4 regions of the Paenibacillus uliginis N3/975 genome follow, and region 3 is predicted to be linked to each of the others. Evidence: predicted binding sites of a transcription regulator. Region 3 holds the regulator's gene; each other region holds the start of a gene.
The links. Region 3 encodes Rex, which represses fermentation and respiration genes when NADH is low (regulators of the CRP and FNR family bind a similar motif). Its sites were predicted from a motif close to TTGTGAAATATTTCACAA; they were not measured.
Positions count from the first base shown of each region.

Region 1: B9N86_RS05950 (flavocytochrome c) is a predicted target of Rex. The motif match lies at 2,010-2,027, and genes of this name have one in related genera.
Region 2: nadA (quinolinate synthase NadA) is a predicted target of Rex. The motif match lies at 1,707-1,724, and genes of this name have one in related genera.
Region 4: B9N86_RS24215 (flavocytochrome c) is a predicted target of Rex. The motif match lies at 5,326-5,343, and genes of this name have one in related genera.

Region 1 covers NZ_LT840184.1:1,271,484-1,279,805, forward strand. Annotated here, with positions in the region: gene B9N86_RS05940 (response regulator transcription factor) at 1-302, opposite strand, end outside; gene B9N86_RS05945 (sensor histidine kinase) at 287-1,825, opposite strand; gene B9N86_RS05950 (flavocytochrome c) at 2,068-3,849, shown strand; gene B9N86_RS30740 (DUF4097 family beta strand repeat-containing protein) at 3,859-4,110, shown strand; gene B9N86_RS05960 (DegV family protein) at 4,186-5,043, opposite strand; gene B9N86_RS05965 (J domain-containing protein) at 5,239-6,159, opposite strand; gene B9N86_RS05970 (YitT family protein) at 6,403-6,999, shown strand; gene B9N86_RS05975 (bifunctional 2-keto-4-hydroxyglutarate aldolase/2-keto-3-deoxy-6-phosphogluconate aldolase) at 7,075-7,746, opposite strand; gene B9N86_RS05980 (sugar kinase) at 7,798-8,322, opposite strand, start outside.
Region 2 covers NZ_LT840184.1:6,245,080-6,253,401, reverse strand. Annotated here, with positions in the region: gene ftsH (ATP-dependent zinc metalloprotease FtsH) at 1-1,632, shown strand, start outside; gene nadA (quinolinate synthase NadA) at 1,861-2,799, shown strand; gene nadB (L-aspartate oxidase) at 2,835-4,451, shown strand; gene nadC (carboxylating nicotinate-nucleotide diphosphorylase) at 4,441-5,316, shown strand; gene B9N86_RS29030 (type III pantothenate kinase) at 5,313-6,077, shown strand; gene hslO (Hsp33 family molecular chaperone HslO) at 6,187-7,071, shown strand; gene B9N86_RS29020 (peptidyl-prolyl cis-trans isomerase) at 7,094-8,041, shown strand.
Region 3 covers NZ_LT840184.1:3,795,037-3,803,358, forward strand. Annotated here, with positions in the region: gene B9N86_RS17905 (acetate/propionate family kinase) at 1-423, opposite strand, end outside; gene B9N86_RS17910 (3-hydroxyacyl-CoA dehydrogenase family protein) at 420-1,292, opposite strand; gene B9N86_RS17915 (AAA family ATPase) at 1,428-2,930, opposite strand; gene B9N86_RS17920 (hypothetical protein) at 2,923-3,456, opposite strand; gene B9N86_RS17925 (cell wall elongation regulator TseB-like domain-containing protein) at 3,700-4,218, opposite strand; gene B9N86_RS17930 (amidohydrolase) at 4,247-5,548, opposite strand; gene B9N86_RS17935 (redox-sensing transcriptional repressor Rex) at 5,535-6,188, opposite strand; gene dinG (ATP-dependent DNA helicase DinG) at 6,234-8,322, opposite strand, start outside.
Region 4 covers NZ_LT840184.1:5,162,508-5,170,829, forward strand. Annotated here, with positions in the region: gene B9N86_RS24190 (DUF5692 family protein) at 76-990, opposite strand; gene B9N86_RS24195 (FAD-dependent oxidoreductase) at 1,240-2,493, opposite strand; gene B9N86_RS24200 (helix-turn-helix domain-containing protein) at 2,499-3,539, opposite strand; gene B9N86_RS24205 (GNAT family N-acetyltransferase) at 3,833-4,345, opposite strand; gene B9N86_RS24210 (hypothetical protein) at 4,957-5,202, opposite strand; gene B9N86_RS24215 (flavocytochrome c) at 5,548-7,071, shown strand; gene B9N86_RS24220 (SMI1/KNR4 family protein) at 7,416-8,322, opposite strand, start outside.

The sequences.
Region 1 (8,322 bases), 2.5 Mb from region 3:
TCATAAGCATGCAATTGCAGGGCTCTTTGCGCATATTTAAAATCATCGTACCCACTAATGATCACCACGACCATGTCAGGATAACGACTCGTTACAAGTTGGACCAGATCAAGGCCATTCAAACCCGGCATGTTAATATCCGCTAGTAATACGTCTGGTGTAGATTGCTCGATTAGAGACAGCGCCTCAGCAGCATTCCTTGCTTCTCCTGATGGTTCAAAAGGCAGCCGACTCTCTTGGATATATTTCCGTAAGCCATTACGGATAATTTTCTCGTCATCCATGATTAGGACTTGCCACATGATTTGTTACCTCCAAGCGGTATATTTATCGTCATACAGGTTATACCTTGTCCACTACTGATCTGCAAACCGTAAAGCTCACCATAAGCAAGTTTGATGCGATGGCTGACACTATATAGACCGAATCCGATCTCTTCGTTTCTGTCTTTTTTTCCGTTCCGCAACGTCTCCTGAAGTGATGCCAGCCTGGATTTAGGAATGTCTACTCCGTTATTCTGGGCGGTGACGATCAGTTGATCCCCTTGTTTATATGCACGAATTGATATTTTACTTTTCTGGTTTGTCAGCGGCTTGATTCCGTGATAAATCGCATTTTCAACGAGTGGTTGAAGGATGAACCGAATGATCTGTTGTTGTTCCAAATGCTTGTCATAGCTCAATTCGTAATCCAGAATATCATCATACCGAACACATTGGATATTTAAGTAGCTCTCGACATGTTGAAATTCTTGTTCCAGTGTTACAAATTGACTGCCGCTGCTGAGCCCAAGCCGGAAATACGTGCTTAAGGATTCTACAATGTCCACCACATCATTTGCGTCATGACTTGCAGCCATCCATTGAATCGTATCCAGTGTGTTATACAGAAAATGGGGCTTAATCTGTTCGTGAATCATCTGCAGCTCCATTTCCTTCTTTTCTTGCTGGGATTGATACAGCTTAATGAGCATTTGATTGAAGCTGCGCCCTAACTCTCCAATCTCATCGCGTCGCTTATCGTTAGAACGCACGCTCCAGTCACCGTCTTCCACTTGTCTCATCAATTGACGCAGCGCCTGAATCGGCTTCGCTATGGAGGAGCCCAGCAATAGGACGAGAATCAAAAAGAAGATACCTACTACAGTTCCTACCATAAGAGCCGACCGCTGGGTCTTCGTCATACCTTGGGTAAGCTGGGATTTCGGCACTTGGAATATGAGCTTCCAGCCCGGAACACCGGCAATCGAAGCCGTAAAGGTAGCCATGTTAGCTCTGGAATCTTCCAGTTCTGGAAATTCCGAATTGACGATAAGCCACCCTCTGCCGTCATACACCAAAATGTCTTGGGCGATTTCTTTCATTTTACCGATAGGAACGGCGGCTGCGATGTAAGCTGTATCTTCATTTACTAGCGGTCCAATACGGTATAGAATAACGACAATCTCTGCTTTGTTGGCTCTAGAAACAATAACGTTACTTACAACGTAAGGAGCATCCGACGAAATCAGTTCTTTATAATAGTCTCGCGTTAATATAGAGAAAGACTTGCTATCCGACGTCCAAGAGTTTCCTTTGAGATCAACAATCCGAATGGACTCGTAGTCATGACCTCGTCGTTGCTCTAGCTTGCGACTTTCGCGTAACAGCTCTTCTCGAGTCCAGTGGTGATCAGAAGCAAGGGTGGCGAGCATTTCGACTTCTCCAATCCGCTGCTGAAACCAATAGGATATTTGTTCGCTCCGGGCATTGACGATTTGCTGTGTCAGTGATTCGTTGAGTGGGACGACCGTTCGTTCCATCTCTATGTATATGGAGCCTAACAACGCAAGGAATAGTAAGAGAAAGCATCCTCCGGCATATAATGTAATTTTTCGTTGTATTGAGTGCATGTCTTTATTACATCATGTTGCATTCCATCTTTAAATGAGAAGTATCACTTGTCCAAAATGTATAAATAAAATCCGAAATGTGCAAATACTTTTGGAGATGCATAGCCTATAATACACATTGTACCTTTTTTCACAATGTCAAAAATACTAGTACAATCAGTATCAGGGGAGGAACTATGAGAAAACACGCGGGTAGAGTATTGTCCATTATTATGGTGCTGGCACTTGTATTTACGATGGCCGCTTGCGGCTCGAAAGAAAACGCAAAGGAAGCATCGAATGGTACGACGACGGCCATTGGGGTAGGTAGTGGTAAGCACGGTGACATTAAAGTTGAGGTAACCTTTACGGATGAAAAAATTATGGATGTGAAGGTTCTGGAGCAGAAGGAAAATGAAGTTCTATCGGAGCCTGTATATACCCACTTGAAGGAAAATGTCATGCAGGCAAATAGTGCAGATGTAGATGTTATTAGCGGATCTAGTGTGACGAGCAAGGGGTATTTGGATGCAATTCAGGATGCGATTGTTAAATCGGGAATTGCGCTGGTGGCAGGCAGTGGAACAGCTGATGCGAAACAGACCGAAGAGTCGGAGCAAACATACGATGTCGTCGTGATCGGCGCGGGTGGTGCCGGCTTTAGTGCAGCGCTTGAAGCAGCAGAGGCCGGAAAAAGCGTAGTTATTCTGGAGAAGATGCCGACCGTTGGCGGTAACACATTGATCTCCGGTGGGGAGATGAATGCTCCTGACAACTGGGTTCAGCATGCACTTGGCATTACCGATGATAGCCCAGAATTATATTATCAGGATACGATGAAGGGTGGCGACAATCTAGGCCAGCCGGAAATCGTGAAGATTTTGTCCGAGCAAGCACTGGGTTCAGCCGAATGGTTACGTGACGAGGTAAAAGTGGAGTTTTTATCCGATCACCTCTTCCAGTTCGGGGGACATTCCCGCAAGCGTGCACTTATTCCTATCGGCCATACAGGAGCGGAATTGATTACGAAGCTCAAGACCAAGGCCGAAGAACTTGGAATTAAGATCAAGACGAACATGAAAGCTGAGAAACTACTAACGGATGAGAGCGGTAAAGTAGTTGGCGTTGATGCGAGTACAAATGGTCAAAAGGTGACCTTCCATGCGAACAAAGGCGTTATCATAGCGACCGGTGGATTTGGTTCTAATATTGAGATGCGTAAGAAATATAATCCTGAGTTGGATGAGAGCTATATGTCTACGGACACGCCAGGGACGACGGGTGACGGGATTGTTATGGCTCAAGCAGTTAACGCAGATATTACGAATATGGAGAATATTCAAACCTATCCGATCTGTGACCCTGTTACAGGTGTAATCTCACTTGTGGCCGATTCTCGGTTTGATGGTGCGATACTGATTAACCAAGGGGGAACACGGTTTGTAGAGGAATTGGAACGACGCGATGTCATATCTAAGGCTATTCTAGCACAAGAAGGGCGTTACGCTTACCAATTCTGGAATCAGGAAATCGCCGATATCGGCAAGACGATCGAAGTGCACCAAGATGAGTATGATCAATTAGTTAAAGAGGGAATGCTCTATAAGGCTGACACGATTGAAGATGCAGCTAATTTCTTCAAGGTAGATGTAGAAACATTGAAAGAGACTATAAGCAAAGTCAACGAGTATGCGAAGACAGGCAAGGATCTTGATTACAACCATCGTGGCGGTTTGGTATCGCTGGAAAAAGGCCCGTATTATATTCAAAAAGCGGTTCCGTCGGTCCATCATACAATGGGTGGATTGGTCATTGATACGAAAGCACATGTTCTGTCGACAGAAGGCACGGTTATTCCGGGACTGTACGCTGCTGGAGAAGTGACAGGCGTTGTTCATGGTGCGAACCGTCTGGGCGGAAATGCCATTTCTGATATTATTACTTACGGCCGGATTGCTGGTCAGGAAGTCGCAAAGTAGAGTGGTGAAATCGTTATAAAGAGGGTAGATGAAAAAGGTGAGCTGATCGTTGAAACAAAAACTGGTGATATTCAAGTTGATTATCATACCGCACCAGCCAGCTTGGAAGTAGCAGTGCAAAATACCAAGGGAGATACAACCGTTAACTTAGCGAATCTCACAACTACGAAAAAAACAGACGAAGAAGTAAATGGAACCATTGGCGCCGGGGAAAATTCAATGCATATCAAAAGCTATTCGGGAAGCATCGGTATTAAATGATCAACCGGCTGTATAATAAAACGGCAGTTCTGCAGGCTTTCGCCAAAGCAGACTGCCGTTTATTATTGGCTCGTATCAGCTTGGTTTCTTGGTATACATAAGTCCGACTGTATGTGGACCGCAGTGACTGCTAATTACGCAGCCTGCAGTGGAAATACTGACTTGTCTTGCGCCTGTCTTTTCTTGAAGAGCTTTTTTAAGCATGAGTGCTTCCGATTCAGCCATAGTATGTACAACGACAATAAGGTCGTTATCCATATCTTGAACGCGATCCAGCGCATTACTCAACATCTGTTCCAAAGCTTTCTCTTTCTTGCCCCGAACTTTATAAGCAGGTATCATGCCGCCGTTAACAACCTTAATAACAGGTCTGATCTTCAGTAAACTTCCAATCACATTTTGCATGCCGGAGCAGCGTCCACCCTTATACAAATAATCAAGTGTATCAATGACAAATTCGCATTCCACTTGATCCGTATAGCTGTTCACCAGATCCACGATTTGCGGAATCGTAGAACCTTCTTTAGCAGCATGGACCGCTTTCATAACCAGAAGTCCGATCCCGCAGGACAGGTTGCGCGAATCAATCACGGTTACCCGGCCTGATGGCAGCTCTTCAGATGCGATGACGGCATTTTGATAAGTAGAGGACAGCTCTGATGAAAGGCTCAAGAATAATATGTCGTCTCCCTGCTCGATAAACGGAGAAAATGCAGCAATAAAATCAGAAGGCGACGGTGCAGCAGTCTTCGGCAGGCTACCTGTTTCTTCAACCTTGGCATATAGCTCTAAAGGTGTAATGTCCACTCCGTCCCTGAAAGAGTCTTCCCCAAACACAACATATAGCGGTACGATGCCGATGTCGTATTCTTCAATCCACGATGACGGTAAGTCACAGGTGCTGTCAGCGAATATTTTTATTTTACCAGACATGAACATCTCCCTTTAACTCTTTTAAATTCCTTTTATTATATCAAGGTTAGGTATGTTTTCAAAGGATAGAAATAGTCCCGTCCAAAAGTTCCAACAGTTCTGTACATTGCAGCGACCGGACCCGAACATCTTATATGAAAAAGCCCCGTTTAGAGGCAGATATCCTCATTACGGGGCTTAAGCTTATTCATCCTTCTATTGATTTGTCTTTGCTGCTTCCAAATAGGTTTTAATAAAAGCTAATGCATTGGTTTCTTTCTCGGATCCGCCACGAATTCCGGCTATCATTTCTGTTTTGGCTAAGGGCAGAGCTTCAGCGAGCGGGCTGTTCATGATATCCACCGCGTACACTTTCTCAGCAGTTTCTTCTTCCAGTTTGGTCTTTACTAGCATATCGGGGGTGACCAGTGACTTGAGCTCGCCCTCAAGTTCCGGTTCCAGACTTCGCGCAATGCCTTGATTGCCGACCCAGTTAAAGGCTGTCTTATCCATAATATACAAATCCGGACGCTCGGTAGTTAGCATAAGCATTGCTTTTTGGAGAAGGGCGACATCATTTGGTGAACCGGAGTCCATTGGAGGAACATACGTGATGTTAACCTGTACCCTTTTCCACTCTGGGAACTGTGCCAAAATGGCATCCTCAATCGGCTTGTAGTCCTGGCCACCGTCAGGGGTCATATAAGAGCCCAAAAACATGACGGATAGATCTACCGGCGGCAGTTTGGCGAGCCGTTCCTGCTCGGCTCGGTGGTTGAAAATACTAATGATTGCATAAATGATAATACCGAGGATAACGAGCCCGCCAAGTACATGGTATCTATAGTAGCGAAAGAAATGTTCCGTCTTCTCCGCAGTTCCTGCCATGCCTTTAAATTTTCCATATTTCTTGCGGCTTATTTCTTCCAGGGAATTGCGTTTTTCCTCATCTAAAATATAATTATATGCCCGTGTTACTTCTGTGAAACGTTCTTCTACTTCATCAGCCTTATCCGGATCCCGTCTTTGCTCGGAACGGGACTGTCGCATGAGCAGGGTATATCGGTCATCAAGTTCTTCTCTGGTTGCTGTTTCCGGAAGTCCCAGCTTCTCAAACGCTTCTTTCATCTGATCCATGAGTATGTCACCTCTTCATATACTGTGAGAGTTTCTTAGTTACCAGTATATAGTGTAACGGCCTCATGATACAAACGATTTAACATAGTACATAGATACTCAGTTCCTGATTTCTTTGTGCGATTACAAAACTATTTAAATAGGACCATTTTGGATTTTTTTTCTATTTAAATCTGACATGGAGTACAGTTTTTACTCAGACAAGCATATGAATAGACATTCCTTCTTTTGGAGCTGTTCATTATGCAGTCTATTATCAAGTATTTTATTATCATTATCGGAAGTGTTCTGATCGCCGCCGGGACGAACTTCTTCCTCGTTCCGTATAAGGTGCTGGATGGCGGGGTCATCGGCATTGCGCTGATCACCAATTATTTGTTCGATTTTCACATTGGCTTTGTTATTATACTGTGCAGCATCCCTATGTTCATGGCTGCTTGGCTATTAAACCGTGCCATCTTTTACAACAGTTTGACGGGAATGTTGATTTCCTCTTTTGTTATTGACCTGTTGTCCCCATTACAGCCTATTTTTCATCCATACTTAGATTGGGGAGCCATTCCCAGTGCTTCGGTCGGCGGTTTTTTGATCGGGACGGGGCTCGGCATCATGCTGCGATTTGAGACAAGCACGGGAGGAACAGATTTGCTCGCCCATTTTCTCGCCCGACGCATTCCCTTAAATGTGGGAGTCATTATTTTATTGATGGATGCCATCATTATCGGAATCGGCGGACTTCTTCTGTCTGGCAGTACGTTTGTTCTATCGATCTTCACGATCATTTCAGGTGGAATAGCTACAGGTCTATGCACAATGAAAAGATGGTCCAGAAAAAAATAAAAAAACCGCAGTGTGCGACATTCACAATAGGATGCGCTCTGCGGTTTTTTCATGTTCTTTATTATGATAAATGCATTATTTCAGATTTGCCTTAGCTTCATAGAAGGCGCGCATGTAAGCTTGAGCTTTCTCGGAGATCAGATTGTAGTCTCCCGCCTTGACGGCTTCTTTGGTTAAATCGGAACCAATGCCGACGGCAAAGGCGCCTGCTTGTACCCACTCAGCCAAATTAACCAAGCTTACACCGCCAGATGGCATAACATTAGCTTGTGGCAGAGGACCCCGCAGAGAAGGAATTACCGATGGAGAGAAGAGGTTGCCCGGGAACAGCTTGACCACATCAACACCAAGCTCCAGCGCAGCTAAAATATCGTTTACGGTGAAAGTTCCCGGCATTACCGGAACCCGATATCGGTTACAGAGAATAATGGTCTCCTTATCTAAGCCTGGAGAAACAATAAATTCAGCGCCAGCCAGAATGGCAAGTCTTGCCGTCTCGGAATCGAGAACCGTACCGGCTCCGATAATGGCGTAATTGTCCGCACTCGGGTCGGCTGATGAGTACTTTTTGGATAACGCTGTAATGGCTTCCATGGCAAATGGCACCGTCAGCGTGATTTCCATAATCTTAATTCCGCCTTCGATGGCCTTTTCCGCCATTCTGACGACCTCTTCCGGCGAATCGCCGCGAAGAACCGCAATAACACCAGCCTCATGGATTTGTTGGATAAGCTTCATTTTTTTCATTCTGTTCACTCCTAGTCTAATTGTCTACATCTGTGTCTGCTCCTTACAAAACTATCGCTCAATATGCTCTGTGTTTCCGCGTCGAAGCTCGACTTCTTCCCAGGTTGGAAGTGCTTCCCAATCGCCGGGTGCTTGGATGACAAGAGAGCCTGTTAATCCGCCTAAACGGATGGATTCCTCGAGAGAATAGCCTTTGGAAAGTCCCGCGAGAAAACCGGCACAAAATCCATCGCCTGCCCCAATGGTATCTACAACCTCATCCACCTTGTCAAATGGAACCGAATGGACATCGCCTTCTCGAACGATAATATTGTTACCGTGAAAGCTTTTAACAACGGTTACAGCTTTAAGCTGACGGAGATTTTGGAGTATCTTATCATCGTCATCCGTCTGATACAAGAGTTTGCATTCATCGTGGCCCGGAAGGAAATAATCACACGATTGTGCCAGCTCCAGCAGAACGGGACGGGCTTGTTCGATATTCCAGAGCTTCAGGCGGAGATTGGGATCAAAGCTGATCTGCACATCATTCTCCTTACACAGGGAGATCACGTGACGAATGGTATCGAGACAGCT
Region 2 (8,322 bases), 2.5 Mb from region 3:
GTAATGAACTTTGGTAAGAGCAAAGCCCGTCTATATAATGAAGAGAAGAAGAAGATTACGTTTGAGGATGTAGCGGGAGCGGATGAGGAGAAGCAGGAGCTTATTGAAGTTGTCGACTTCCTGAAAGATCCGCGGAAGTTTAACACAGTAGGTGCCCGTATTCCTAAAGGTGTACTTCTCGTGGGCCCTCCGGGTACCGGTAAGACCCTCCTTGCTCGTGCAGTCGCAGGCGAAGCAGGAGTGCCATTCTTCAGTATATCGGGTTCTGACTTCGTCGAAATGTTCGTCGGTGTCGGTGCATCCCGTGTTCGTGACTTGTTTGAGAATGCAAAGAAAAATGCGCCTTGTATCATCTTTATTGACGAGATTGATGCGGTTGGTCGTCAGCGTGGTGCCGGACTTGGCGGCGGACATGACGAGCGTGAGCAGACACTCAACCAATTGCTCGTTGAAATGGACGGATTCGGAGCTAACGAAGGAATCATTATCGTAGCTGCGACGAACCGCCCGGATATTCTCGACCCAGCGTTACTTCGTCCAGGTCGTTTTGACCGTCAGATTACGGTTGATCGTCCGGATGTGAAGGGCCGTGAAGCGGTATTGAAAGTACACGCACGTAACAAGCCGTTGACGAAGGATGTTAGACTGGACATCATTGCGAAACGGACTACCGGATTTACCGGTGCTGATCTGGAGAACCTCTTGAACGAAGCGGCATTGCTTGCTGCACGCCGTAACCGGAAAGATATCTCCATGCGTGAGGTGGATGAAGCGATTGACCGCGTTATCGTAGGTACGGAGAAACGCAGCCGTGTTATCAGTGACCGCGAGAAACGTATTGTGGCATACCACGAAGCAGGTCATACCATTGTCGGTTACTTCCTTGAGCATGCTGACATGGTGCATAAAGTAACAATCATTCCGCGCGGACGCGCTGGGGGATATGTTATTATGATGCCGAAGGAAGACCGCATGCTTGTAACGAAGCAAGAGCTTCTGGATCGCGTTACCGGGTTGCTTGGCGGCCGTGTAGCGGAGGAGTTGTTCATTGGAGAAATCGGAACCGGTGCTTACAGCGACTTCCAGCAAGCAACAGGTATTATCCGCAGCATGATTGTGGAATATGGTATGAGTGAGAAGCTCGGACCAATGCAGTTCGGAACCTCGCAAGGTCAAGTGTTCTTGGGCCGTGACATCGGACATGAGCAGAACTACAGTGACCAGATCGCTTATGAAATCGATCAGGAAATGCAGCGCTTCATTAATGATTGTTATGAAAAATGTAAACAGGTGCTCACTGAGCATTCCAAGGAAGTTCATTTAATTGCCAATACACTCCTTGAAGAAGAAACACTGGAACTTGAGCAGATCAAGCAATTGATCGAAACAGGTGCACTGAGTGGAAAAGATTCAGGAGAAGGCGGTCAAGGACCATCCGAGAACGGAGAGCCTGTTATCGACAACATTGGTGATGTTCGCGTCCGGATCCAAGGCAAAGAAGAAGGCGAGCGTCCGACTTCTGACGAAGAGATCCAGAACAGTCCGACGGATCATCAGGATTCTGAACGTAAAGATCCAGATGGCAAAACACCTCCGGGTGGTTCGGACAACGGTGGCGGCGGATTATCATAATTAAAGCGATAAAAACATCGCATGACGAATAAAAACAAAGAACCGGAGAACGATCATTCGTTTTCCGGTTCTTTTTGTGCTTCTTGTCACATTGACAGTCTTTCGAACCTTGTGTACATTAGGTGATAAACAAAAGGTGCTTACTTTCACAAGGGGATAAGAGCATCTTGAAGTACTGGTTCAGCAGCGGTCATGCAGGCCGTAATACACAAGGGGAGAGGGTCGCTCGTGGAAGCTTTGGCGCTGGAGCGTAAAGCGGAACAAAACCGTGAATTGCGCGAACGATTAATGCAGTTGAAGAAAGAACGCAATGCCATTATTTTGGCGCATTATTATCAGCGGGATGAGATACAGGAGGTTGCGGATTTCCGGGGAGACTCTTTCTTGCTTGCCCAAAAGGCAGCACAGACGGATGCGGATGTCATCGTATTTTGCGGTGTTCATTTCATGGGAGAGAGTGCGAAAATTCTTGCACCGAACAAAACAGTTATTATACCCGATGAGCGTGCGGGTTGCCCCATGGCGGATATGGTCAACGTCGATGGACTGCGTAAGCTGAAGGCACAGCACCCGAACGCCAAGGTCGTTACATACATTAATTCATCCGCCGAAATCAAGGCTGAGACGGACATCTGCTGTACGTCTTCTAATGCAGTAAAGGTCATCCAGTCTGTTGATTCTGATGAAATTATTTGGGTCCCTGACAAAAACCTAGGGCATTATGTTCAAAAGCATACCGACAAGAAGCTCATTATTTGGGAAGGCTACTGCAACACACACGACATGTTGACCGTTAAAGATGTTGTGGAGATGAAAGCCAAATACCCGAATGCCGAATTTGTCGTTCATCCGGAATGCCGTCCGGAAGTCGTTGCAATGGGAGATTTTGTGGGCAGCACCACCGCTATACTGGAATACTGCAAGCAATCCTCCTGTAAGGAGTTTATTGTAGGCACCGAAGATGGAACCGGATATCAGCTCCGTCTGGATAGTCCGGGCAAATCGTTCCATTTTGCGACCAAGTTTCTCGTGTGTCCTAACATGAAAGTAAATAATCTTAAAAAGTTGGTCAAATGTCTGGAAACGATGAAACCTCAAATCTATGTGCCGCCGGTTGTCGCGGAAAAAGCCAGAACTTCATTAGAGCGCATGCTACAAGTCAAGTAGCATGCGCTACTCTTCGCTAAAGACAGGTGAGTCACGTGATACCGCAATATTTGATCGATTTTGATCTGCAGGATTTGCCGGTAGTAGAGACGGACGTAATTGTGGTCGGTTCCGGTATTGCCGGATTATACACAGCGATTGAAGGAAGCACTGACCGTAAAGTTCTGCTGATTACCAAGAAAACACTGTTGGAGAGCAATACTCGCTATGCCCAGGGTGGTATTGCTGCGGTGACCGCAGAGGATGATTCTCCGGCGTATCATCGGCAGGATACCTTGTTGGCTGGAGCCGGGCTTTGTTCTTCTACTGCTGTAGATGTACTGGTCAATGAAGGCCCGGCCGGTGTTCAGGAGCTGATCCGGTTAGGTACTATGTTTGATGTGGAGGACGGGGTGCTTGCTCTGACCAAGGAGGGGGCACATAGTCACCGGCGCATTCTACATGCGAACGGGGATGCGACAGGTTATGAAATTGTCCGTGCACTTTCCAAGCAGGTGGAACACCTTCCTAATGTGACTGTGTGGGATGATCATTTTGTTATTGACCTCGTTACTCGGGAAAATGAGTGCCTGGGAGCCCTGGTGCAAATGCCGGATGGCAGCCGTGTATTTGTACGGGGCCAGGCGACGGTGTTATGCTCCGGGGGTGCAGGGCAGCTGTATCGTTACACAACGAACCCGGAGGTAGCTACAGCAGATGGAGTTGCTATGGCTTATCGTGCCGGGGCTGAGATTAGGGATATGGAATTTATTCAATTTCATCCGACGGCGCTCAGCTATCCGGGCGCACCAAGGTTTCTAATCTCGGAGGCAGTTCGGGGTGAGGGTGCGTATCTGCGGAATATCAAAGGCGAACGTTTTATGGACCGATACCATGAACTGCTCGAACTTGCTCCGCGGGACATCGTTGCCCGGGCCATTGTCAGTGAAATGGAAGAGACAGGGTCGACGTTTGTCTATCTCGATATAACGCATGAATCGCCGGAGATGGTGAAGCACCGCTTTCCGACGATATATGAAACGTGTATGCGTTACGGACTTGATTTGACCACAGATTGGATTCCCGTGTCCCCTGCAGCGCATTATATGATGGGGGGCGTCAAGACTGGCTTGCACGGCGAGAGCAGTATTTCCCGGTTATTTGCTTGCGGGGAAGTATCGTCCACCGGCGTACATGGTGCCAACCGGCTGGCGAGTAACTCTCTGTCTGAGGCGCTAGTATATGGGCGGAGGATTGTGGACCAGATAAGACAGCTTCCGGAGACTCCTGCGGAGCCAGTACCGCTGTCTTTCAGCTGGCAGCGTAAGGAAGCGCCGTCTCAGGCGATTGTTGAACGCCGGCTGAAACTGCAGAAAGTTATGGTTCGGTATGCCGGCCTGCGACGCAGTAAGGATACCCTGCTGCGGGCAATTGACGATCTCAATCGTCAGCTGCCGCTGTTTCAGTCCGAACTGACGAAACGGGAGGAATATGAGTTCGCGAACATGCTCACGAGCTCTCTGCTGGTCATTCAGAGTGCGCTGCGTCGTGAGGAAAGCCGGGGAGCCCATTACCGGGAGGATTTCCCACAGCGGGATAATGAAGGATGGCGCAAGCACATTGTTCATGTTTGGGATCAAGGAATGACGGAGGAATTCAGTGATGATGTTTAATGGATATAATGAGAGCTTGGTGGACAATATCCGGGCTTGGCTTCAAGAAGATGTCGGATCAGGCGACATCACCACAATGACAACGATCCCTGAAGGGCATGAATCGAAAGCAATTATCCATGCTAAAGAGGCGGGGATTGTGGCAGGCATACCAGTCGCGGAACTCGTTTTTGACATTGTGGATCAGAGCCTTTCCTTTAAGGCCTATGTCCGGGATGGTCAGTGGGTGGATAAGGGGGATGTGCTGGCTGAGATTGAGGGCAGTACACACCGGATTCTGACTGGAGAGCGGCTTGCGCTTAACCTGCTGCAGAGACTATCGGGCATTGCTACGAAGACACGGGCATTTGTGGATGCTCTTGAGGGGTTGCCGACAAGGCTGGTAGATACCCGAAAAACAACTCCGGGCCATCGTATGCTGGAGAAATACGCAGTGCGTGTGGGCGGAGGAGCCAATCACCGGTTCGGTTTGTATGATGCGGTAATGATCAAGGATAATCATATTAAGGGAGCCGGGGGAATCACTCAAGCGGTCAGCCGTGCGCGTAGCAATATTCCGCATACCATGAAGATCGAGGTTGAAACGGAAAGCTTGGAGCAAGTGCAGGAAGCTTTAACAGCCGGAGCGGATATTATTATGCTTGATAATATGGATCCGGGTATGATGGCGGAAGCCGTACACCGGATTAAAACCGATGCACCTCATGTTACAATTGAAGCTTCCGGCAATGTAACGCTTGAGACCGTACGCACGATAGCAGCTTCGGGTGTAGATGTTATTTCCGTAGGACGGTTGACGTATTCTTTTAACAGTCTGGACATCAGCTTAGATTTAAACGCCAAGAAAGGAGGCGGAACATCATGATTTTGGTTGTAGACGTTGGAAACACAAATATTGTATTAGGTATTTATCAAGGAAAGGAACTCCTTCATCATTTCCGGATTAGTACCTCGCGTCAATCGACAGTAGATGAGTACGGAGTACTGATTCATAATTTGTTTCAAATGTCTAAAATATTGATAAGCGAAATAGAAGGGGTTATCGTTTCTTCGGTGGTTCCGCCGCTGGTGCGGGTGGTGGAAGAAATGTGCCTTAAATATATTAAGAAGGCTCCGCTTATTGTAGGCCCGGGAATCAAAACAGGTCTGAATCTCCGTTACGAAAATCCGAGAGAAGTCGGAGCCGACCGTATCGTTAATGCGGTAGCAGCTGTCGAGCAGTACGGGGGCCCACTGATCGTTGTGGACTTTGGAACGGCAACGACGTTTGATTGTATCGATAGTAAGGGGAACTATCTCGGGGGTGCGATTGTGCCGGGAATCGGCATAGCGACTGAAGCACTTGTTCAGCGCGCATCCAAGCTGCCCCGTGTTGAGCTGGAGAAGCCGAAGAAGGTGATTGGCCGCAATACCGTTCACGCAATGCAGGCAGGCATTATTTATGGTTACGCCGGCCAGGTGGATGGGCTTGTGAAACGAATAAAAGCGGAGATGGAAGCGGACAATGTGAAGGTTATCGCAACCGGGGGATTGGCTGAGCTGATCGCCAGTGAATCGGATTCCATCGATAAGATCGACGAAATGCTTACGCTGGAAGGACTGCGGATCATCTACGAACGTAACTAATTCGTAAGTCTCAAATTTTATATAAGGTCAAACAAATAGTAAAATGCAAGAGTTATATACAACGAGGGTTTTGTGAAATTTAACAACAAGAGAACAAGGAGGCTGTAAGATGGACAACCACAAAGACCGCATACTCCGGGGAACGGCGATGGGGGGCAAAATAAGAGCCTTCGCCGTACGAACAACGAACCTGGTAGAGGAACTGCGGCGCAGACATGACACTTTTCCCGTCGTAACAGCCGCTTTGGGCCGTACTGTCTCGGCTGCTGCCATGATGGGTAACATGCTGAAAGGGAAGGAGCGTCTCAGTATTCAAGTTCGCGGTGATGGCCCGATTGGTTTGATTGCGGCTGAAGCGAATGCACATGGAGAAGTTCGGGGCTATGTGAACAATCCTCATGTAGAGCTGACGAACATCAGACCAGGCAAAATGGATGTGGCTGCAGCCGTTGGAACAACCGGTTATATCCATGTCATTAAGGATTTTGGGCTGAAGGAGCCGTACCGTGGTAGTATACCGATCATATCCGGTGAGTTGGCAGAAGATTTTACGTATTATTTTGCCGTATCTGAGCAGACGAACTCCGCTGTCAGCCTTGGTGTCCTCGTTTCACCTGACTATACCGTAGCTAACGCAGGTGGGTTTATTATTCAGCTGCTGCCTGGTGTGACGGATGATGAAATTACAGAGCTGGAGAGAGCGTTAAGCCAGATTCCACCAGTTACAACACTTCTTGAAGAAGGACTTGAGCTCGAGGATATCTTACGTCGTATTTTGCCTGATGTAACCATTTTGGAAGAAACAGAAGTGCATTTTCACTGTGATTGCTCCCATGAACGTGTAGAGCGGGCTCTGATCAGTATGGGACGGGAAGAACTTGAACAGATGATCCGCGAAGATCGTAAGGCGGAAGTTACCTGCCACTTTTGCAATGAAGCATACACGTATGATGAAGATCAGCTAAAATCCGTTTTAGAGCGGGCCAAATCTTAAGGTATTGGGATGAGCAACCGTCATGACGAGACAAGAGAAGGGATTATGGGTAACCGTCATTGTCTTGACTGCAGGTGTGTTATTTATGGGGAGCTGGATATTTTTCTCCGGGGTTCTATTTCAGGAGGGGAATAATAAACCTGAACAAGATCCGCCTGTCGTCGCATCTGTGCAAGACAGGGCGATTACAGAAGTAGAGTGGACTGAAGAGCTAAAGAAGAGGTACGGCAGCGAAGTGTTGATGACGATGATGAACCGTCAGGTGGTTGCTCTGGAGGCTGATGCCACCAATATTGCGGTCACTCCTGAGGAGGTTGATCGGGAGCTTGAGCGGATCGGTCAGGGATACGGCTCGAAAGAACGGTTCCTGCAGGAAATGGAGCAGCAGCTCGGTCTGTCAGAAGAAATGCTGAAGGTCGAGACGGAATATAGGCTTACTTTGGAAAAAATAGCGACAGCTGACGTTAAAGTTGACGATGTGGAGATTGATCAATACCTGAGTCAGCATCTGGACCAATTCCATCCCAAAAAGCAGTTCAACCTATCCATCATTAAGGTGGATACGGAATCAGAAGCGGATGAAGTACTGGACCAGCTGGAGAACGGTGAGGATTTTGCCTCCCTTGCCGCTGAGGTATCTATTGATGAATATACCCGGGATAATGGAGGCGAGCTGGGATTGGTTGAAGAAGACGATCCCTTTCAGCCGGAGGCGTTGATGGAGACCGTATTATCTTTAAGCAAAGGGGATATCGCCGGTCCAATTAATCTGAAGGACAGCTATGCAATCGTTTATGTTGAGGATATCTTAGTTCCTGAAACGCCAGATGAGAATTTAATCCGGGAGACGGTACGTAAACAACTTGCGCTTACGCAGTCCGTTTCTCTTTCTGAGCTTGAGCGCCAGCTTCGGGACAAATATGCAGCCCGTATTGTGGCTGGTGTTCCTTTAGCACTACACAATAATTAATTAAAATAGGCCTTTGCAGCGGAGTGATTCCCTTGCTGCAAAGGCTTGTTTTGTTTGGTAAGAAATATTAAATGTTTTCTAAGGCAGACTATGCTGTTTCTTCTTATTGACAAGGATAAATAAGGTTGATAATATGAATATATAAAAACCTAGCGAATTACTCGGATATTAAGAAAGCGGAAGTCGGACATGATTTACAGACCAGCTTCTTCGTTTTCTCAATCATACAACTAGATAACCGGATATATACGAATTCTAAAGCGAATCAAGGGAGGGCTTCA
Region 3 (8,322 bases):
AACACCCGGCATATTCAATTCAGCCGCTTTGATACCCATCATGGATGCAGGGTTATGAAGCGGTGCAAGATCGAACAGACGACGGATTTCCGCTTTAGCCGGACCGTCAACAAGCGCCGACTCTTTGAAGTATTCACCGCCATGAACGACACGGTGGCCTACTGCTTGAATTTCTTCAATCGAAGAAATGACACCGTGCTCCTTATGAGTCAGCATACCAAGTACTTTCCGGATTGCCGTTGTGTGCTCCAGAATTTCACTCACTTCCGTCACTTCCTGCTTGCCAGTCGGTTTGTGAGTCAGTATGGAGGAATCCATACCAATACGTTCTACAAGACCTTTTGCCAAAACGGATTCATCCGTCATGTTATATAACTGATATTTAAGCGAGGAACTACCCGCGTTGATTACGAGAATATTCATATCCGGTCACCATCCTTGTCGTACTTGAAAAAGCCTTCTTCCGTCTTCACGCCGAGATGACCAGCACGAACCATCTTTTTCAACACGATGGATGGACGGTATTTAAGCTCGCCAAATTCACGGAACATACGCTCCAAAGCTGCCAATACAGAATCAAGTCCGAAACGGTCAGCCATTTCAAGCGGGCCATACTGGAAGCTGTATCCGATTCTCATTGCATCGTCGATATCCTCTGCGGAAGCAACACCCTCTTGAAGGAGGTGCAGCGCTTCGTTGATCATAAGACAAATCATACGACTTGATACAAAACCTGGAGATTCGTAAACCATGATTCCTTTTTTATCCGAAATTTCCTCTACAAAACGCTTTGTCTCATTGAATGTGTTGTCAGAAGTTTTCAGACCACGGATAATTTCTACCAGATCAACTTTTGAAACTGGATGAATAAAGTGCATACCAATAACCCGCTCAGGGTACATCGTGGAACTTGCAAGCTCCGTCAAGCTAAGCGAGGAGGTGTTACTTGCTAATATAATATTGCTAGGACATACTTGGTCAAGCTGCGCGAACACCTGCTTCTTGGCTTCCAAGTCCTCCGTAATTGTCTCTATCACCATATCGCAGGCACTTAGTTCAGCAAAATGAGTTACTTTTTGAATACGGCCTAGAATAAGTTTCTTCTCCGCTTTCGTAATACCCCATCTCTCGAGCTGCTTGTCGAGACTTGTCTCAATCATTCCGTATGAATATTCCAGTTTCTCGGGGGTTTTCTCTACCAGCATAACGTCGAGTCCTTTGGCTGCCAGCATTTCGGCAATGCCTTGTCCCATCGTCCCGCCGCCAACAACGCCGATTTTTTTGAAGTACATAGTTGTGCTCCACCCTTTCCTTATCTCTATACTCTATTGTACCCGTCTTTGTCGAAAAATACATTTAGAAAGGCACAAAGTATAATAATATCTTAGCACGACGAAAAAGTAAAAAAAAATAACCAGCATAACAATTTATGCTGGTAAAAGGGCATTTTCACTAAATTGACATCTGAATTGCTCTCCTGATAATATTTCCTCTCTCATCAGGATATCAAGAGAGTTATCGAATATAGCACGACTTTGTTCTAACAAATGTTTCGTTCGGTTCATCAAGTCTTCCAAAATCAGATTATTCTCTCTCATCAGTTCTTCAGTTGTTACCATATTCATGTTAATAATACCCAAAGATGTCAAACCTGACTTCATCATTGTTTCAACAATATTGAGAGACTGCTCAAAGTCATTACTGGAGCCTGTACTGCGTCCGCCGTAATAAATTTCTTCGGCCGCTGCCCCTCCAAGAGCAATCATGATCTGCTCTTCCAGGAACGATTTGGTGTACAGATATTGCTCCTGCTGAGGGTTGTGGCGGACATAACCGAGCGCTTTCCCCCGCGGACTGAGAGCAACCTGCTTCACACTTCCTGGACGAACACGCTCAGCCATAATAGCATGTCCAAGCTCGTGAATCGCCACTCTCTTTTTCTCCTCGATATTGGACTCACGGTCAGAACGCTCACCCATCATTACCTTATCGATTGCCATAGACAAGTGCCGCTGAGAGATAAATTCCTCATTTTCACGCATGGTGTAAATGGCGGCTTCATTCATGACACTTTCAAGCTGGGCACCTGAAAAACCATATGATTCCTCCGCGATTTTTTCCAAATCAACGTCCGCATCTAGCGGTTTATTACCCGCATGCAGATTTAAGATGTGTGCGCGTCCTTTTTTGTCCGGAAGATCAACTTGAATATGGCGGTCAAACCGTCCAGGGCGAAGAAGTGCGCTATCAAGCATCTCTTTCCGGTTCGTTGCTGCTATAACAAGAATACGCGGTGCATCCGTCGTAAAGATACCGTCCATTTCAGTTAACAACTGGTTCAATGTCTGATCATACTCCCGCTGCTGCCCGCCTTCACGCTTGCCGCCGATCACATCAATCTCATCGATAAAAATAATCGCGCTCTGCTTGTTTTCTTTGGCTGCGCGGGTGCGGGCATCTTTAAACAGGTCCCTGATACGGCCAGCACCGACACCTACATACATTTCAACAAATTCACTGCCCGATGCAGCAACAAATACCGAGTTTGTGTAATGTGCTGCCGCCTTAGCCATCAGTGTCTTACCTGTTCCCGGAGGCCCTGTCAGCAAAATGCCTTTCAATGGGCGAATTCCGAATTTTTTGATCTCTTCATGACGGATTAGAAAATCAAGCGCCTCACGCAGCTCCTGCTTCGCGTTATCCTGCCCTCCGATTTCTTCAAAGGTCAGCTTTGCCATGTTACCCTTTTTCCGTTTACGTTCACCACCTGCACCTACAGCTATCCCGCCCTTCATCTTGGCAATAAAGAGAAGAGCTCCTACAAGCATGGCTGCAATGAGGATTGGAACAACATTAATGCCAATGAATGCAAGGAATACGAACAGCACAGGGATGAAGCCAATCAATACTTCCTTGGACCACTTAGGCATGATTCCACACCTCCATTTTGCCGGGTTGGCGTGGTAGAATTATGAACTTACCTGACTTGCCGTCGGATAAACTTACATATACGTTCTGGTCATCAATTTGAGCGTTTGCTTTCAAAGTAGGTGAGTTTTTTGCCAGTTCATCCAAAGATGACTGTATATCGGTGTACTGCTTGTTATCCATCGCTTCGGCTACTGATAACATAGCCTCATCCCACCATTGGTTCAGTCGCTCGGACGAGTGATCTTCCACCTCAAGCTTCAATGTACGTTTACCGACAACCGACTTACCTTCCTTGTTTATATGTTCGACCAGACCCCGTAAATTCGTTTCTGGTTCTAAATCAAGTTTCAAAGTGACTGTATCCTGTTTAATATCTATTTGAGAGTTGTTCACTCCATCATACTGTGATACCACATTGGCCAGTGGATTCTGAAGAGCCATTTGCCGATACAGAAACCAACCGCCAAAAAGCACCGATGCCGATATAACAACCGTCAGAACGACAGGAACAATGCGTAGTTTCAATGTATTTCCTCCTTGTTATATGATGTATATTATTGATGTATCACGTTTGATACATCAATAATACATATATCTATACACACGAATCCGCCTCGTTAATACAAATATGAGTATATCACATCTTATATACTTTTTTCATTCGAGTCTGTGAAAATATTTAAAACTATTTTATCAAGATTTTTTGTAAACGCTTACACATAATCTTGTCATTTAACACTCCGCCTATTGATGGAGTGTTAAATTTTGTTATTGATTGGGTAGAATAATGTCTTCACCGATCTGACTTCCATCCTGAAACCGATAAAACCGGTATTTCGTCTCATTGTTTAGATGGTATAACAGATGCCATGCGTATTCTCCTTCATACATACCTAGAACAAGTCTTTCGATTACCGAACCAGGCAGGTCACTCTTGATCTGATTACGCATTTGAGCTTCCGATATACCACCGCTCAGAGGTTCGCTGTGTACAGCTTCGGCTCCATCCAGTGGTTTATTCTCTTCCGTAAACTTCACCCATACGATGATATCCTGGTTTTCCGTATCCTTACCGGTAACGACCCAGTAAATGCTCTCTTTATCCCATACCGATTTATAAGTTTTGTCTTTCTTCATCAAACCGCCATATTGCTGAGCAGCCTTGATAGCCGCGTTCTCTTCCGACCATTTACCAGACATTACATTTGAATAATAAATCTGAATAAACAGCAATATGAGCAGAAAACCGGAAATGCTGAGAAGTATCCACTTCGTTTTTTTCTTCAATCTGCGTTCCTCGCTCCCTTGTTATTCCCTAAAGGGTCAACAGCCGCTCGAACGCACTTTGGGCTTCACGGCGAATCTTTTCTTCATCCAATGTAAGGCAAATTCCGTTTTTGACGACCTGCTTACCATCTACCCACACATGCTCCACGTCCTTGGCACTCGCTGAATAAACCGCATGCGAGATAAAGTCCGTATGTGGCAGAAAATGTGCCTGATCGGTATTTAACGCGATAAAGTCCGCTTTCATTCCGGGAGCCAGCGTCCCAACACCGTCTAAGAATAATGATTTCGCTCCATATTCTGTTCCCATACGAAGTGATTCAACAGCAGGGACTGCTGTTGGATCGCCACTGACACCCTTATGAATAAGAGCAGCGAGTCTCATTTCCTCAAACATATCCAAATTGTTGTTGCTCGCAGGACCATCCGTACCCAGTGATACGGTAACTCCTGCTTTAAGCAGTTCCGGTACCCGGGCGACACCGCTTGCCAGCTTCAGGTTGCTTCCCGGATTGTGGGATACCGCTACCTTATGAGTCGCCAAAATCTCAATCTCTTCATCCGTTAAATGAACTGCATGCGCAACAAGCGCCGGGCGTGAGAAGACGCCAAGTTTTTGAAGATGAGCTACTGGCCGCAACCCGTAATCCCGAACATTCTGTTCGACTTCAGTTACTGTTTCTGACATATGGGTGTGAATTGGCAAATCCAGATCGTAAGCAGTCTGCACAAACTTTTCGATGTAATCCGGAGGACATGTGTAAGGCGCATGAGGCGAAATCATCGTTGTGATACGTCCATCAGCTTTACCGTGCCAGTCCTTCGCAAATGCTGTAGCCTCCTTCAGCTTGTGATTCTGAACATCTGGAGGACACAAACCGATTACACCGCGAGTAAGTACCCCCCGCATACCGGACTGCTCAGTCACGGCTGCTACCTGATCCATATGATCATACATATCGAGGAAGGTCGTCGTGCCGCCTTTCAGCATTTCGATCACAGACAACGAGGTACCCCAATATACATCATCAGCTGTAAACTTCGCTTCCATCGGCCACATTTTCTCCTGCAGCCATACCTGAAGTGCCAGATCATCCCCGTATCCACGAAGAAGCGACATAGCCGTATGACCATGCGTATTCATAAGACCAGGCATGAAAAACAGATGTGTGCCGTCGATAATCTCCATATTTTCCTCAACCTTCGGTTGTTCTTCACCGATATAGGTAATGAGATCGTCTTCGATGACCATATATCCGCGCAGAACCGGCTTTTCGTTCTGAAGTACAGCAAAGGTTCCGTTTTTAATCATCCATTTACGCTTCGTCATGATCGGCATCTTCCTTTCCGTTATCCAAATAATAAGCCAGACTCTGCAAATCCGTCGTGAAGTCAGCTGTATGAATCCGGATGTGCGGAGGAGCTTTCAAGATCGTTGGCGCAAAATTCAGAATCGCTTCAATACCGGATGAGATCAGTTTATCCGCCACATCTTGTGCTTCGACATCAGGAACGGTAATAATCCCGATCCGGATTCCGAACTCCTTAATAGTCGCCGTCAATTCTTCCATCGATTGAACGACTAAATTGTTGATTTTAGTGCCGACTTTGGGAGTATATGCATCGAATATAGCTACAATCTTCATATTATCTTTCAAAAAAGCGTTGTAATTGGAAAGGGCGTGTCCAAGATTACCAGCACCCACAAGCACTACATTAATCTGCTGGTCCAGTTTAAGAATATGACGGATTTTCTCGATCAAATAAGAGACGTCATAACCTATCCCTTTTCTGCCAAAATCTCCAAAATAGGCAAGATCCTTGCGGATTTGCGCCGGATTTAGGTCGAGCTTCTGTCCAAGCTCCTGTGAGGACACCGTTGCAACCTCACGAAGATGAAGTTCGTTCAGATAGCGTAAATATACGGGCAGTCTGCGAACCACGGCCTCCGAAATTTTATCCGATTTCATGCATGCTCCCCCTAATGATAAACTCAAAATAAATAACTTAAATTCTTATTGTATCGCCTCGTCCCCGTGAAGCCATTCCGCAATGCGGGGAACCATCTGCTCTGTCCGCATATGTTCCATTTTCGGGCCAGGCAGTGAATATAAAAAGTATTTTCCGTAATAAGATTCAATCACACGGGTATCATAAACAATCACAATACCCTTGTCTTGAGCTGTTCGCACAAGACGCCCGAAACCCTGCTTAAAGCGAATAACCGCTTGAGGTACGGATAGTTTCATGAACGGATTTTTCTTCTGCTGCTGCAGTAACTCGCTCTTCGCTTCGACAAGGGGATGGTTGGGCGGTTGAAACGGTAGCCTTACGATAGCCAGGCATGTCAGCGCCTCTCCCGGAATATCGACCCCTTCCCAGAATGAGCTTGTCCCAAGCAGCACCGATGCGCTGCTGTCCTGAAACCTTCGAATCAGCTTGGTTCGGCTTGATCCATCCATCCCTTGTCCGAGTACGGATATATCACTGGATGACAGAACTTCCTTGAGCGGATCATACACCTGGCGCAGCATACGGTACGAGGTAAACAGTACCAGCATTCGTCCATGAGTTGCCTTAGCGGCATCTGCAAGTGATTGAACGAGTGTACTCACAAAGTTCTGATCTCCCATGGTCCCCTTAACGCTTGGGAAATCCCTTGGAATTAATAACAGTGCTTGCTCACGGTAATTAAACGGTGACGGAAGCTGCACGGTATTCAGCTGCCCCTGATCTGAAGCATCCTGCAGCCCAAGATTATCGATCATATACTGAAACGATTTATCTATAGATAGAGTTGCAGAAGTGAGAATGATACTTCTTTTTTTATCGAAGAACAGCTCTTTCAACTGCCCGCTCACATCAACTGGCACGGCAAACATCTGCAGCGATTTACTGCGAAAATTACCGTTCGCCTCCATCCAGTAAACCACGCCTTCATCGTTCAGAGTCATGAAAAATTTCAGATTCTCCCGGTGCGCAGCCAAGTCCTTAAAGAGGCCGTTAATATCCGTAATCAAACTGTCTGCTCCATAATCATTCAGTTCTTCCCGAACCTCAGATGTTAGCATGTCTCCTTTGCGAACGACATCTCCCAAGGTGACGTGAATCTGATTCTCTAACTCCGTCAAACTTTCCCAGTCTTTTGGCTTCTTGGATGGTGACAGTCGGAGCGTAAATTGTCCTGCATCCCCCGCAGAAGCATCTCCGCGTTCAGGAAGAAGTCCGAACAGAAGGTCACTGAGCCGATCCCAGCTCTCCTTGACAGTAATTAGATCAGGGTATAGCCGGTCAATGACTACCGTCCATTCCCCCGCCTTTTCGTGCGCCGACGTTTGAAGCAGTTGACGGAGTGCTGGCAACTGTCCATTGCGGCTGTCCTTGTAGAGACGTGTAAGGGTGTGTACCACCGTAAAATACTTCATATGGAGCCCGAGATGCTTCCCCGCCACATCTTCCAAGTGATGAGCCTCATCAATGACCAACCGCTCATACGACGGCAACAGCTGATGATTCGCTTTTACATCGGTAAACAATTTGGAATGGTTCGTAATAACCACATCCGCAATACCCGCTTCATGCTTCGCACGGTGGTAGAAACACTTTCGGAACCATGGGCAAGCCCGTCCCAAGCAAGAATCGGAATCGCTAGATACCGTTTCCCAGAAGTCCCCACCGCGTCCACCAAGGTTCAGTTCCTCATCATCCCCGGTTTCTGTCTGTGTCAGCCATATGATCATTTGGGCTGCAATGATGATATCCTCTTTAGGTGTGTTGAAATCTCTTCTATTTATTTTATGTTCAAATTTTCTCAAACACAAATAATGCTGTCTCCCTTTGAAGACGGCGGCCTTAAATGGAAACGGGACTACCTTAGTGAGTAGCGGGATATCCCGTTCACGAAGCTGTTCCTGAAGGTTGATTGTATGCGTGCTGACCATTACCTTCTGTTCCTGTTTCACACTTTGGTATATGGAAGGAAGCAAATATCCAAGTGATTTCCCTGTACCGGTCCCAGCCTCAATCAGGAGATGCTTGTCATCCTCTAGTGCATTCATGACCTCTTCGAACATAATGTCCTGGGCATCCCGACTTTCATATTGA
Region 4 (8,322 bases), 1.4 Mb from region 3:
ATACCGCCGGACAACAAAAAGAGAAGCTACAGCCTCCACCGCTGCAGCTTCTCTTTCTCTTACCGGCCGAGGTCTTTAATTATGCTCGGCGACCGCTTGATATGCTTTCAAATCCGTGTACACTTCCACCTTGAGCGGATTGCGTTTATGCTTGGAAATCTTGTAGAAGTGATATACGAATACCGCGATATTTGCGGCCAGGGACAAGGCGCTTGCTACCCACAATGCCGTTTCGCTGTGGGAGGACTGTACCGCAAATTTGGACTCTCCGACAAATGTCGGGAACGACATCGTAAACATCATCCAGATCGCGAGCGTTTGAGCACGGTGCTGCAGCCACGCCCCTTTTTTAAAGAAGAATGCCGGAATCGTACAGGAGATCAGCAACGCTGCACCTGCATAATACGAGTGGTCGGAAACACAGTTGTACACATAAGCAAAATTCCAGATATCATAAGCAATGATCCAAAACCAAAGTTGATCCGGCCATACCATGTCCTTGGACCGGTTTTTGCTTACCATAATGCCCATCCAACCGGAAATAGTAATAATGTTCAGCAAACCGGCGATTCCGTTCATAATATTCCATGGTCCGCCGATCATCATGACGCCGTCCACAATTCCATTTAAACTGTACACCTGGAAATCGCGGATCACCGCTTCAAGAATATTGAGAGCGAGAATGAAAGCTGGGAACATCAAGACGTACTTGTTCTTGTCCCACCCTTTAATGTACCTCAAGGCCATAAAACCAAGACAACCTGCCAGTGCGGAATAAACTTTGACCCAATGGAACCAGGTTCCTACGCTAGAGCCTTCCCCCGCTGTATTCGGCCATACCGCAACAGTCAGAATGATCGGCAGTACAAGAAAGAGAAACAGAGACACCCATTTGCTCATCCGCGCCAATTCATTCACAAGCATTAAACCCCCGAGCACCACAAACCACATCAAGACCGAGTACCAAGGCATCGCTTCGAAAAAAAACATGCATAACCCTCCTTTTGCAATGATGCAATCCCTATCTGCCTTGAATATAGCGCTTGGCGGAATAAGCATCAAATCCCGAGATTCCTTTCAGGACAAGGGCCCGCGGACTTTGCTTTAAAGGTAGGTTTACACTTTTTCAGTAGAGCTACCTTCACGGCAACTCCGCTTGCGAATCATGGAATTCATTACAATATAGTGTAAACAAAACTTGAAAGTAAAATATTGCAGAATAACACAAGCTGCAGCAGGTCAGAAATACCGTTCGACCAAAGATTTGGCATAGATGATGCAGTTCTCAAGCGTAGGAAAATTCATAATTTCTCCCGCAAAGTAGATGCCGTATTTTCCCTGCATATGTTCAAGCTGTGTATAGAAGCCTCTCTGAAGGGCGTCCATGTCCACATGGGGAAAATGATTCCAGCACTTCATCATGTAAAGCCGGATATTTTCTCCCCCCAGACTGGCAAGCGTAGCCTCGATGCTCTCCCGCATTTCGGAATCACTCATGCTTTCGCTTTCCGCCACATATACAGTGATCAGATCCGTCTCTGCTAGATCCGCCCATCTGTGATACCAAGCCATCATTTGGCCCTTGCGTCCTGGTCCCATATTACCCGGAATGTAACCTGACAGCTTCGGCATGTTGTCAACCCTGTAGGCGTAAACTCGAAACCGCTCATAAATAATACTCTCCAGCAGCTTACGGTCTTCAGGAGCCATATCCACCTTGTCTGGCAAATCCCGCAGTGAGGCTGTATAAATTACTTTGTCAAAGTACAGCGTTCCTTGATCGGTTTCAACCCTGACTCTGCCTGGCTCTTCCCTGTCAATACGATTCACCCCGCACGTAAGCCGCAGATCCGAAGCCTGATCGCCCATGCGCTTGACAAGCTCCGTTACCCCTTGGGGCCAGGAAATCATATGAGTGATTTCAATAAATGACATGAGGTTATCGTAATTAAGCAGCTTCAAAACATAAGCCGCCGGGACCTCATCGATGCTACCAAAACCAAATGCGCTGAAATAATGCATAAACACCTGTTTGAGTACAAACAACCCGTTTTCATCACACCAGGCGGCAAAAGGCTTGCATAGCTCCAGCGGAATATTAGCAAACCCCGGGGCTTTAATGAATTCATAGCGACCCAGCAGCTCCGGAAGATGTTTGAACTCTCTGGCAAAGTCCGACAGCTGCTCTACAGGAATTTGTGAGGTTGTATACCCGTCCCTGTTGAAAAATCCACGATCCAGCAGAGGGCCCTTATCCTGCAGATCAAACTCCTCCATTAGCTTCATCGTCATTTTGTATGACGGCAGACCAATCAAGGTGCCCATTTCATAGGTTTTCCCCTTGTACTCGATCGAGTGGCATTTGCCGCCAACCCGGTCCCCTTGTTCCATAATCGTCACGTGGCGGTAACCTTTCTTGCCCAATTCATAAGCGAGGGTCACGCCGGAGATTCCCGCACCTACGATCCCGATTTTTTCACCGTCCCTGATCATATCCCTCATCTCCTTGTATACAACCAGAGCGGCAATGGCTCCTGAACCCCTCTGAAATCAAGCACAATGTCAGAAGGGATTTTACCTTGGTTGTTCCCCTCCCCGAGAGGACGGGTATAGTTATAGTAATTCATGTATTCATTTAAGCGCTGCTCCAACGTGTCAAAGGAATCTATTCTTCCCTCGTGCCAAACCGGTTTATAAAATTCTTTTCCCAGAACCGTAGTGAATTCATGCAAAGGCTGAAATACCTCGGGATGATCGGCGCCATAGGTAACGGAGTTAATGTTGTGCTTGTGCAGATATTCTGTATACATGTGGTTTCCCCGCTCCCAGGCTGTCGAGAATTCCTGGCTTTTGTTGGTTACCAGATTATCGATCTCCAGATGAAAGGTTCTCAGCAATGGCATGATCTTAAAGCGCATAAAATCAATAAGTTGCATCGTTGACTTCTGATTGCACAGCTTCACCAGCGCTAGTCGCGAATAGGAGTCTAAATTGATGTACTGGTATAACTTCCCTACATTCGGAAACTTGCCTATGTATTGGATGGTCTGAAAACAAATATAGCCGGGCCTCGCATGATCCGAATTGTTCATGTTGTAGTCCAGTGGGTTTTGCTGCTTCACCTGGTTTCCGGCAGAATTTGATTTTCCCCGGCTTGTTCTCTTCTTGGCCTTGATCTCCCTGGCGTATCGCTCCCGATCCTCTCTCCGGTTTAGCCCGTGTCTGCGTAGTACGTTATAAATGCCGGATTCCCCCGTCCGTACTCCTTCGTCCTGTAATTCATAGTAGATCCGCTTGGGCCCATCCTGGGGAAAACGTGCCACATATTGCAAAATAATCTTTTCCGTTGTTCTGTCCACCTGATTCGGCATCACCGGTCTGCGGTCCTTGCTGCCAAGTCCGGCCATTCCATCCTGCATATAGGCGTTATACCAGCGGTAATACAGAGTTCTGGAAATACCGAATTCCTTGCACGTCTTTGACACGTTGTTACTTGTCATTCCGTGGAGGATAACCTGATACTTCTGGCTCTCGTTCAATCGCTTCGCCCCTTTCCCTGAACCGTCGTACTTACTCTTATTGTAGTAAAGTAAGGGGTTCCAGACAATAAAATGAGTTACATGTTTGTGACCCGTCGGATCATTTCAGGGCTTGCCCCGAAGCTAACAAACTATAATTTTCCAGTAAATAAAAATAACTAGAATTACATGTTAAAATTGTTACAATGTTGGGTGGTGAAAAGGGAAACACCAATCCATACCAAAATAGTCGCATATATTTCGGTTCCAGATTTTCTATAGATTAATAGGCTCAAGCGCATTAGAACCCTCCATTATTTCCACTCTTCTTCTAAAATAGCGTAATAATATTCGTCCCACCATTCATTTCCATGTGGTATACACTTCTTGAAAAAGCCTTCTCTTCTCATTCCAACCTTCTCCATCACTCGATATGATGGGGTATTCTGTGGCTGACATGTAGCTATAATTCTGTGTAATTTCATTTTCTCAAACCCATATTTCAATGTAGCTTGTGCTGCTTCAGAAGCATACCCTTTGTTGAAATATTTAGGATTGAACACCCAACCAATTTCATACGTATGTTCACCAAAATATTTATGAAAAACAATATGACCAATCAGGATATTTTCATCTATTAATACCACAGGAAAGTTCTTAGCATTTTCACCAATGTTTTTATTTATAAAGTCTCTTGTATCTTCTTCAGTAAAGACCCCTTCGGGTATGTATTTCATAACATTGATATCTGATGTATACTCATGGACAGCTTCCCAATCTTTGAACTCAAATGTTCGTATTAATAATCTTTCTGCTTTTATAAACATTACTTTTCCCCCTCAAAAATTTGACCTTATATCTTTGTTTCAATAATAGGAAGAAAAGATCCTTTAAAGACAAGGCTCCAATCCAAAATAAATTTTTGAAACTAGTTGATTACCGTTAATCGATAAGTAATTACATGCAAAGCCTCACCGCGCCCTGGAAGCTGCACACAGTGTGAAAATAGAGATAAAACCCGGACAGAGCGCATTTCGGACTTACATTCCGCTATTTGCTACAATTGAGAAGATTTGCAATCGTTACGGACTGAGAATCCGTTATTTCCACAAAACATACCCGATTCCGCTTAAACAAGCGAAAATAGCTGCCTCAGTCCGTTACCTCACTCTAATAGACGAAATCGCTCCATATAACGGAACCTGAGTCCGTTAAGGTTCACCTGTAAATTTCAAACCACTACAAACACCCGAATATACGGCAGGCAAATTAATTGAAATCCTGTTTAGTGAAGATTTTGGCAGTACAGTAGTAGTTGAAGAGTTATAATGTTGTCGCAACAAAAAAACTACCAAACGGTAGTTTTTTATTGCAAGCGTCTCGAAAGTGGTGTGAATTCTTTCCTATCTTCAGTAACTGGCTTGAGCACGATACAGAGCTACTTTTTACCACCCAAGTTGAACAGCGAAACGATAATACCAATGACGAGCAGCACGAGCGGCGAACCAATCAGTAAAAAGAGAGAAGCCGCCATACCTTCATAAGAGATTGTACCGATCACAACTGGAATCTCGACTCCTACCTGCGTAAGGATGAATAAAACACCCCAAGACACAATCCAATGATACCAAAAGTCTTCATAGTTCTTCCAAAAGATTTTGACATTTCTTATCCTCCATTTCAACTATGATTCTAGGATAATGTCTCTTTGAATCCACGGCTGATGCTATTTCTATTAGGGATATGCAGGGGAATTGATGATGTATTTGGAATGTATAGAAGACGATTCGACAAAATTCAACAACTATTGTGAAACAATTCACAACAAATATGCTGATAGTATATTAAAATGAAGTGAACCTAAAAGACTAACGATGCAGACAGGGGGTAACCGTGAAAGATTTGAAGTTAGGAGAACAAAGGCGACGCTCACGCTCCTCCACTTCTCAATTTCTCCGTTACTCCCTTCTTTTTTGTTGGGTTCTTTACGTTCATCTAGATAACAGACATATAAAGCGGAGGGTCAAACATGAAAAAGAACGTAGCAACAACGCTTATTCTCGTTCTCTCTCTCATGCTCGCGATCGCGGGATGTGGCAACGGGAACCAAAACCAGAGTCAGGGCAATGAAAAAAAAGAAGAGACCAAAGAAACGGAAGCCGTTTCGGGAGCGTCTCAAGCCGGTTATACACCAATCGATCAACTAAAAGATAAATATGATATTATCATTGTCGGTGCAGGTGGCGCTGGTATGTCTGCTGCACTTGAGGCAAAAGAAAAAGGCATGAACCCGGTTATTTTTGAAAAAATGCCGCTTGCTGGCGGGAATACAACAAAATCATCTTCGGGTATGAACGCTTCTGAAACTAAGTTCCAAAAAGAGCAAGGCATTAACGACAGCAATGATTCATTTTATGAAGAGACGTTAAAAGGCGGTCATGATACAAACGACAAAGAGATGCTTCGTTTCTTCGTTGACAATTCAGCAAGTGCGATCGATTGGCTGGATTCCATTGGGATTCGGTTGAACAATATTACGATTACAGGCGGTATGAGCGAAAAGCGTACACACCGTCCTGAAGATGGCTCAGCGGTAGGACAATACCTTGTTAACGGTTTGCTAAAAAACATACAAGAACAAGAAATCCCACTTTTCGTGAACGCTAATGTAACGGAAATTACGGAACAAGACGGCAAAGTAAATGGCGTCAAAGTCACCTTCAACCAGACTGATGAGAAAAACATTACAGCAGATGCTGTCGTTGTAACAGCCGGCGGTTACGGCTCCAATATGGATATGATTGCCGAGGTTCGCTCCGATCTGAAAGGTCTTGTGACAACAAACCAAGAAGGCAGCACCGGTGACGGCATCAAAATGATTGAAAAACTCGGCGGTGTAACGGTCGATATGGATCAAATCCAGGTTCACCCAACAGTGCAGCAAGAGAAATCCTATCTCATTGGGGAAGCGGTTCGCGGTGAAGGAGCGATCCTAGTTTCCAGTGAGGGTAAACGTTTCGCAAACGAGCTGGACACTCGTGACAATGTCACTGCTGCAATCAATACACTGCCTGAAAAATCGGCTTATCTTGTATTTGATTCCGGCGTAAAGTCCCGCGCTAAAGCGATTCAGCAGTATGAAAAAATGGGCTTTGTCATTCAGGGCGATTCGATCGAGGCATTAGCCAAAGAAATGGGTGTTCCCGCAGATCAGCTCCAAACCACACTGGATACATGGAACAACGCAGTGAAGGATAAAAAGGATGCCGAATTCGGCAGAACAACTGCAATGGACAACGACTTGTCCAGTGGACCATACTATGCCATCAAAATTGCCCCTGGTATTCACTACACCATGGGTGGCGTGAAAATCAATACGAACACAGAAGTGTTGAATAAAGATGGCGAAGTCATTCCTGGCTTGTATGCAGCAGGCGAGCTTACAGGCGGCTTGCACGGCCAAAACCGGATCGGCGGCAACTCTGTTGCGGAGATTATTATTTTCGGTCGCCAAGCTGGTATACAATCGGCTGAATTTGTAAAAGCACAATAAGCTAGCTATAGGCTGCATCTTTCATACGGCAAAACAAGAAACGCTTGGGCCTATCATGGTCCAAGCGTTTCTTGTTTTTATTGGGCTGCCTCCTACGATTTTAAGTAAAATGTTTCGCACTTTCTTTGTTCTCGTTCCATTCCCCGTTTTCTTTTCCTCTTGTTGTCTCACTCTCATCTTCTCCTGCCACTCCTCATGACGACAATATAAACTGAATATGAACAGGCAAAAAAATGCTACGTCGTCACATGCAAAGAAGCTTGCACATGATGCCGTAGCATGGAGAATGTCTTATTTTATCACGCGTTCATATTCCAAATCCCTAGTTCAATCGTCATTACGCATCATCTCATAATCCTATAAACATTCCCGTTCAACTGCCCTTTTATCTTGTAAACATCCCCTACCGAAACAACGAGTTCTTTAAGCCCCTTCACCAAAACTTCCTGTTCCAGCCCTTCCACATATAACGGAAAACACTTTTCGCCTGGATCATGCATAAACAACCGGTTCACCCGTCCAATTACAATATGCTCAGACCGTTCGCCAATGACGGTAAGCGGCTGAAGTGCCCCGCGTTCATCCTGTTCTTCTATTTTTTCAAGCTCCAAAGGCATCCAGGATTTATGCTCCATATATAAGGAAACCACGAGCCGATCACCAACCCGGGTATGTTCCGAGTATCCGCCTTCCCTTACAAAGTCGCCTGGATAAAAATATTCAAACTGAAACGAATAATGATACTGATCCTTGCGTACATGCAAATCCCTAACGCTTCCGCCCAACTTCACCTTGGTAATGACGCATGAAAATTTGTCGTTATGTTCCAGGTGGGCCAGCCTCTCCGTTATTTTACGGTCTAACCACTTGATATAATAATCGCTAAATGAGTTGCTAACCGGATAAGTACCCTGCCCATGACATGTATCAATGTAGTAAAGCTTGCCCGCATGCTCGCCTGACACAATCATGACGATATAATAACCGCAACCATCGTTATGCAGCGTAATCGTTCCGTGCAAAGCCTCCATAACCATCCGATCATATTCTTCATCTGCAAGATCTTCATCAATGTTTTCAAAGCCATCCCCAAAATATCGATTGCAGCTCTCCAAGGAAAAGGGAAGGCTCATATATTCAAGTCCAATAGTGGTATTTAGATTGGATTCAATGCAATCCTTCGCGTGCGATAGAGACAGAGGAAACGGTCTGCCGTGATGGCCTTGTTTGCCGCCATTTCCGATATGAAGC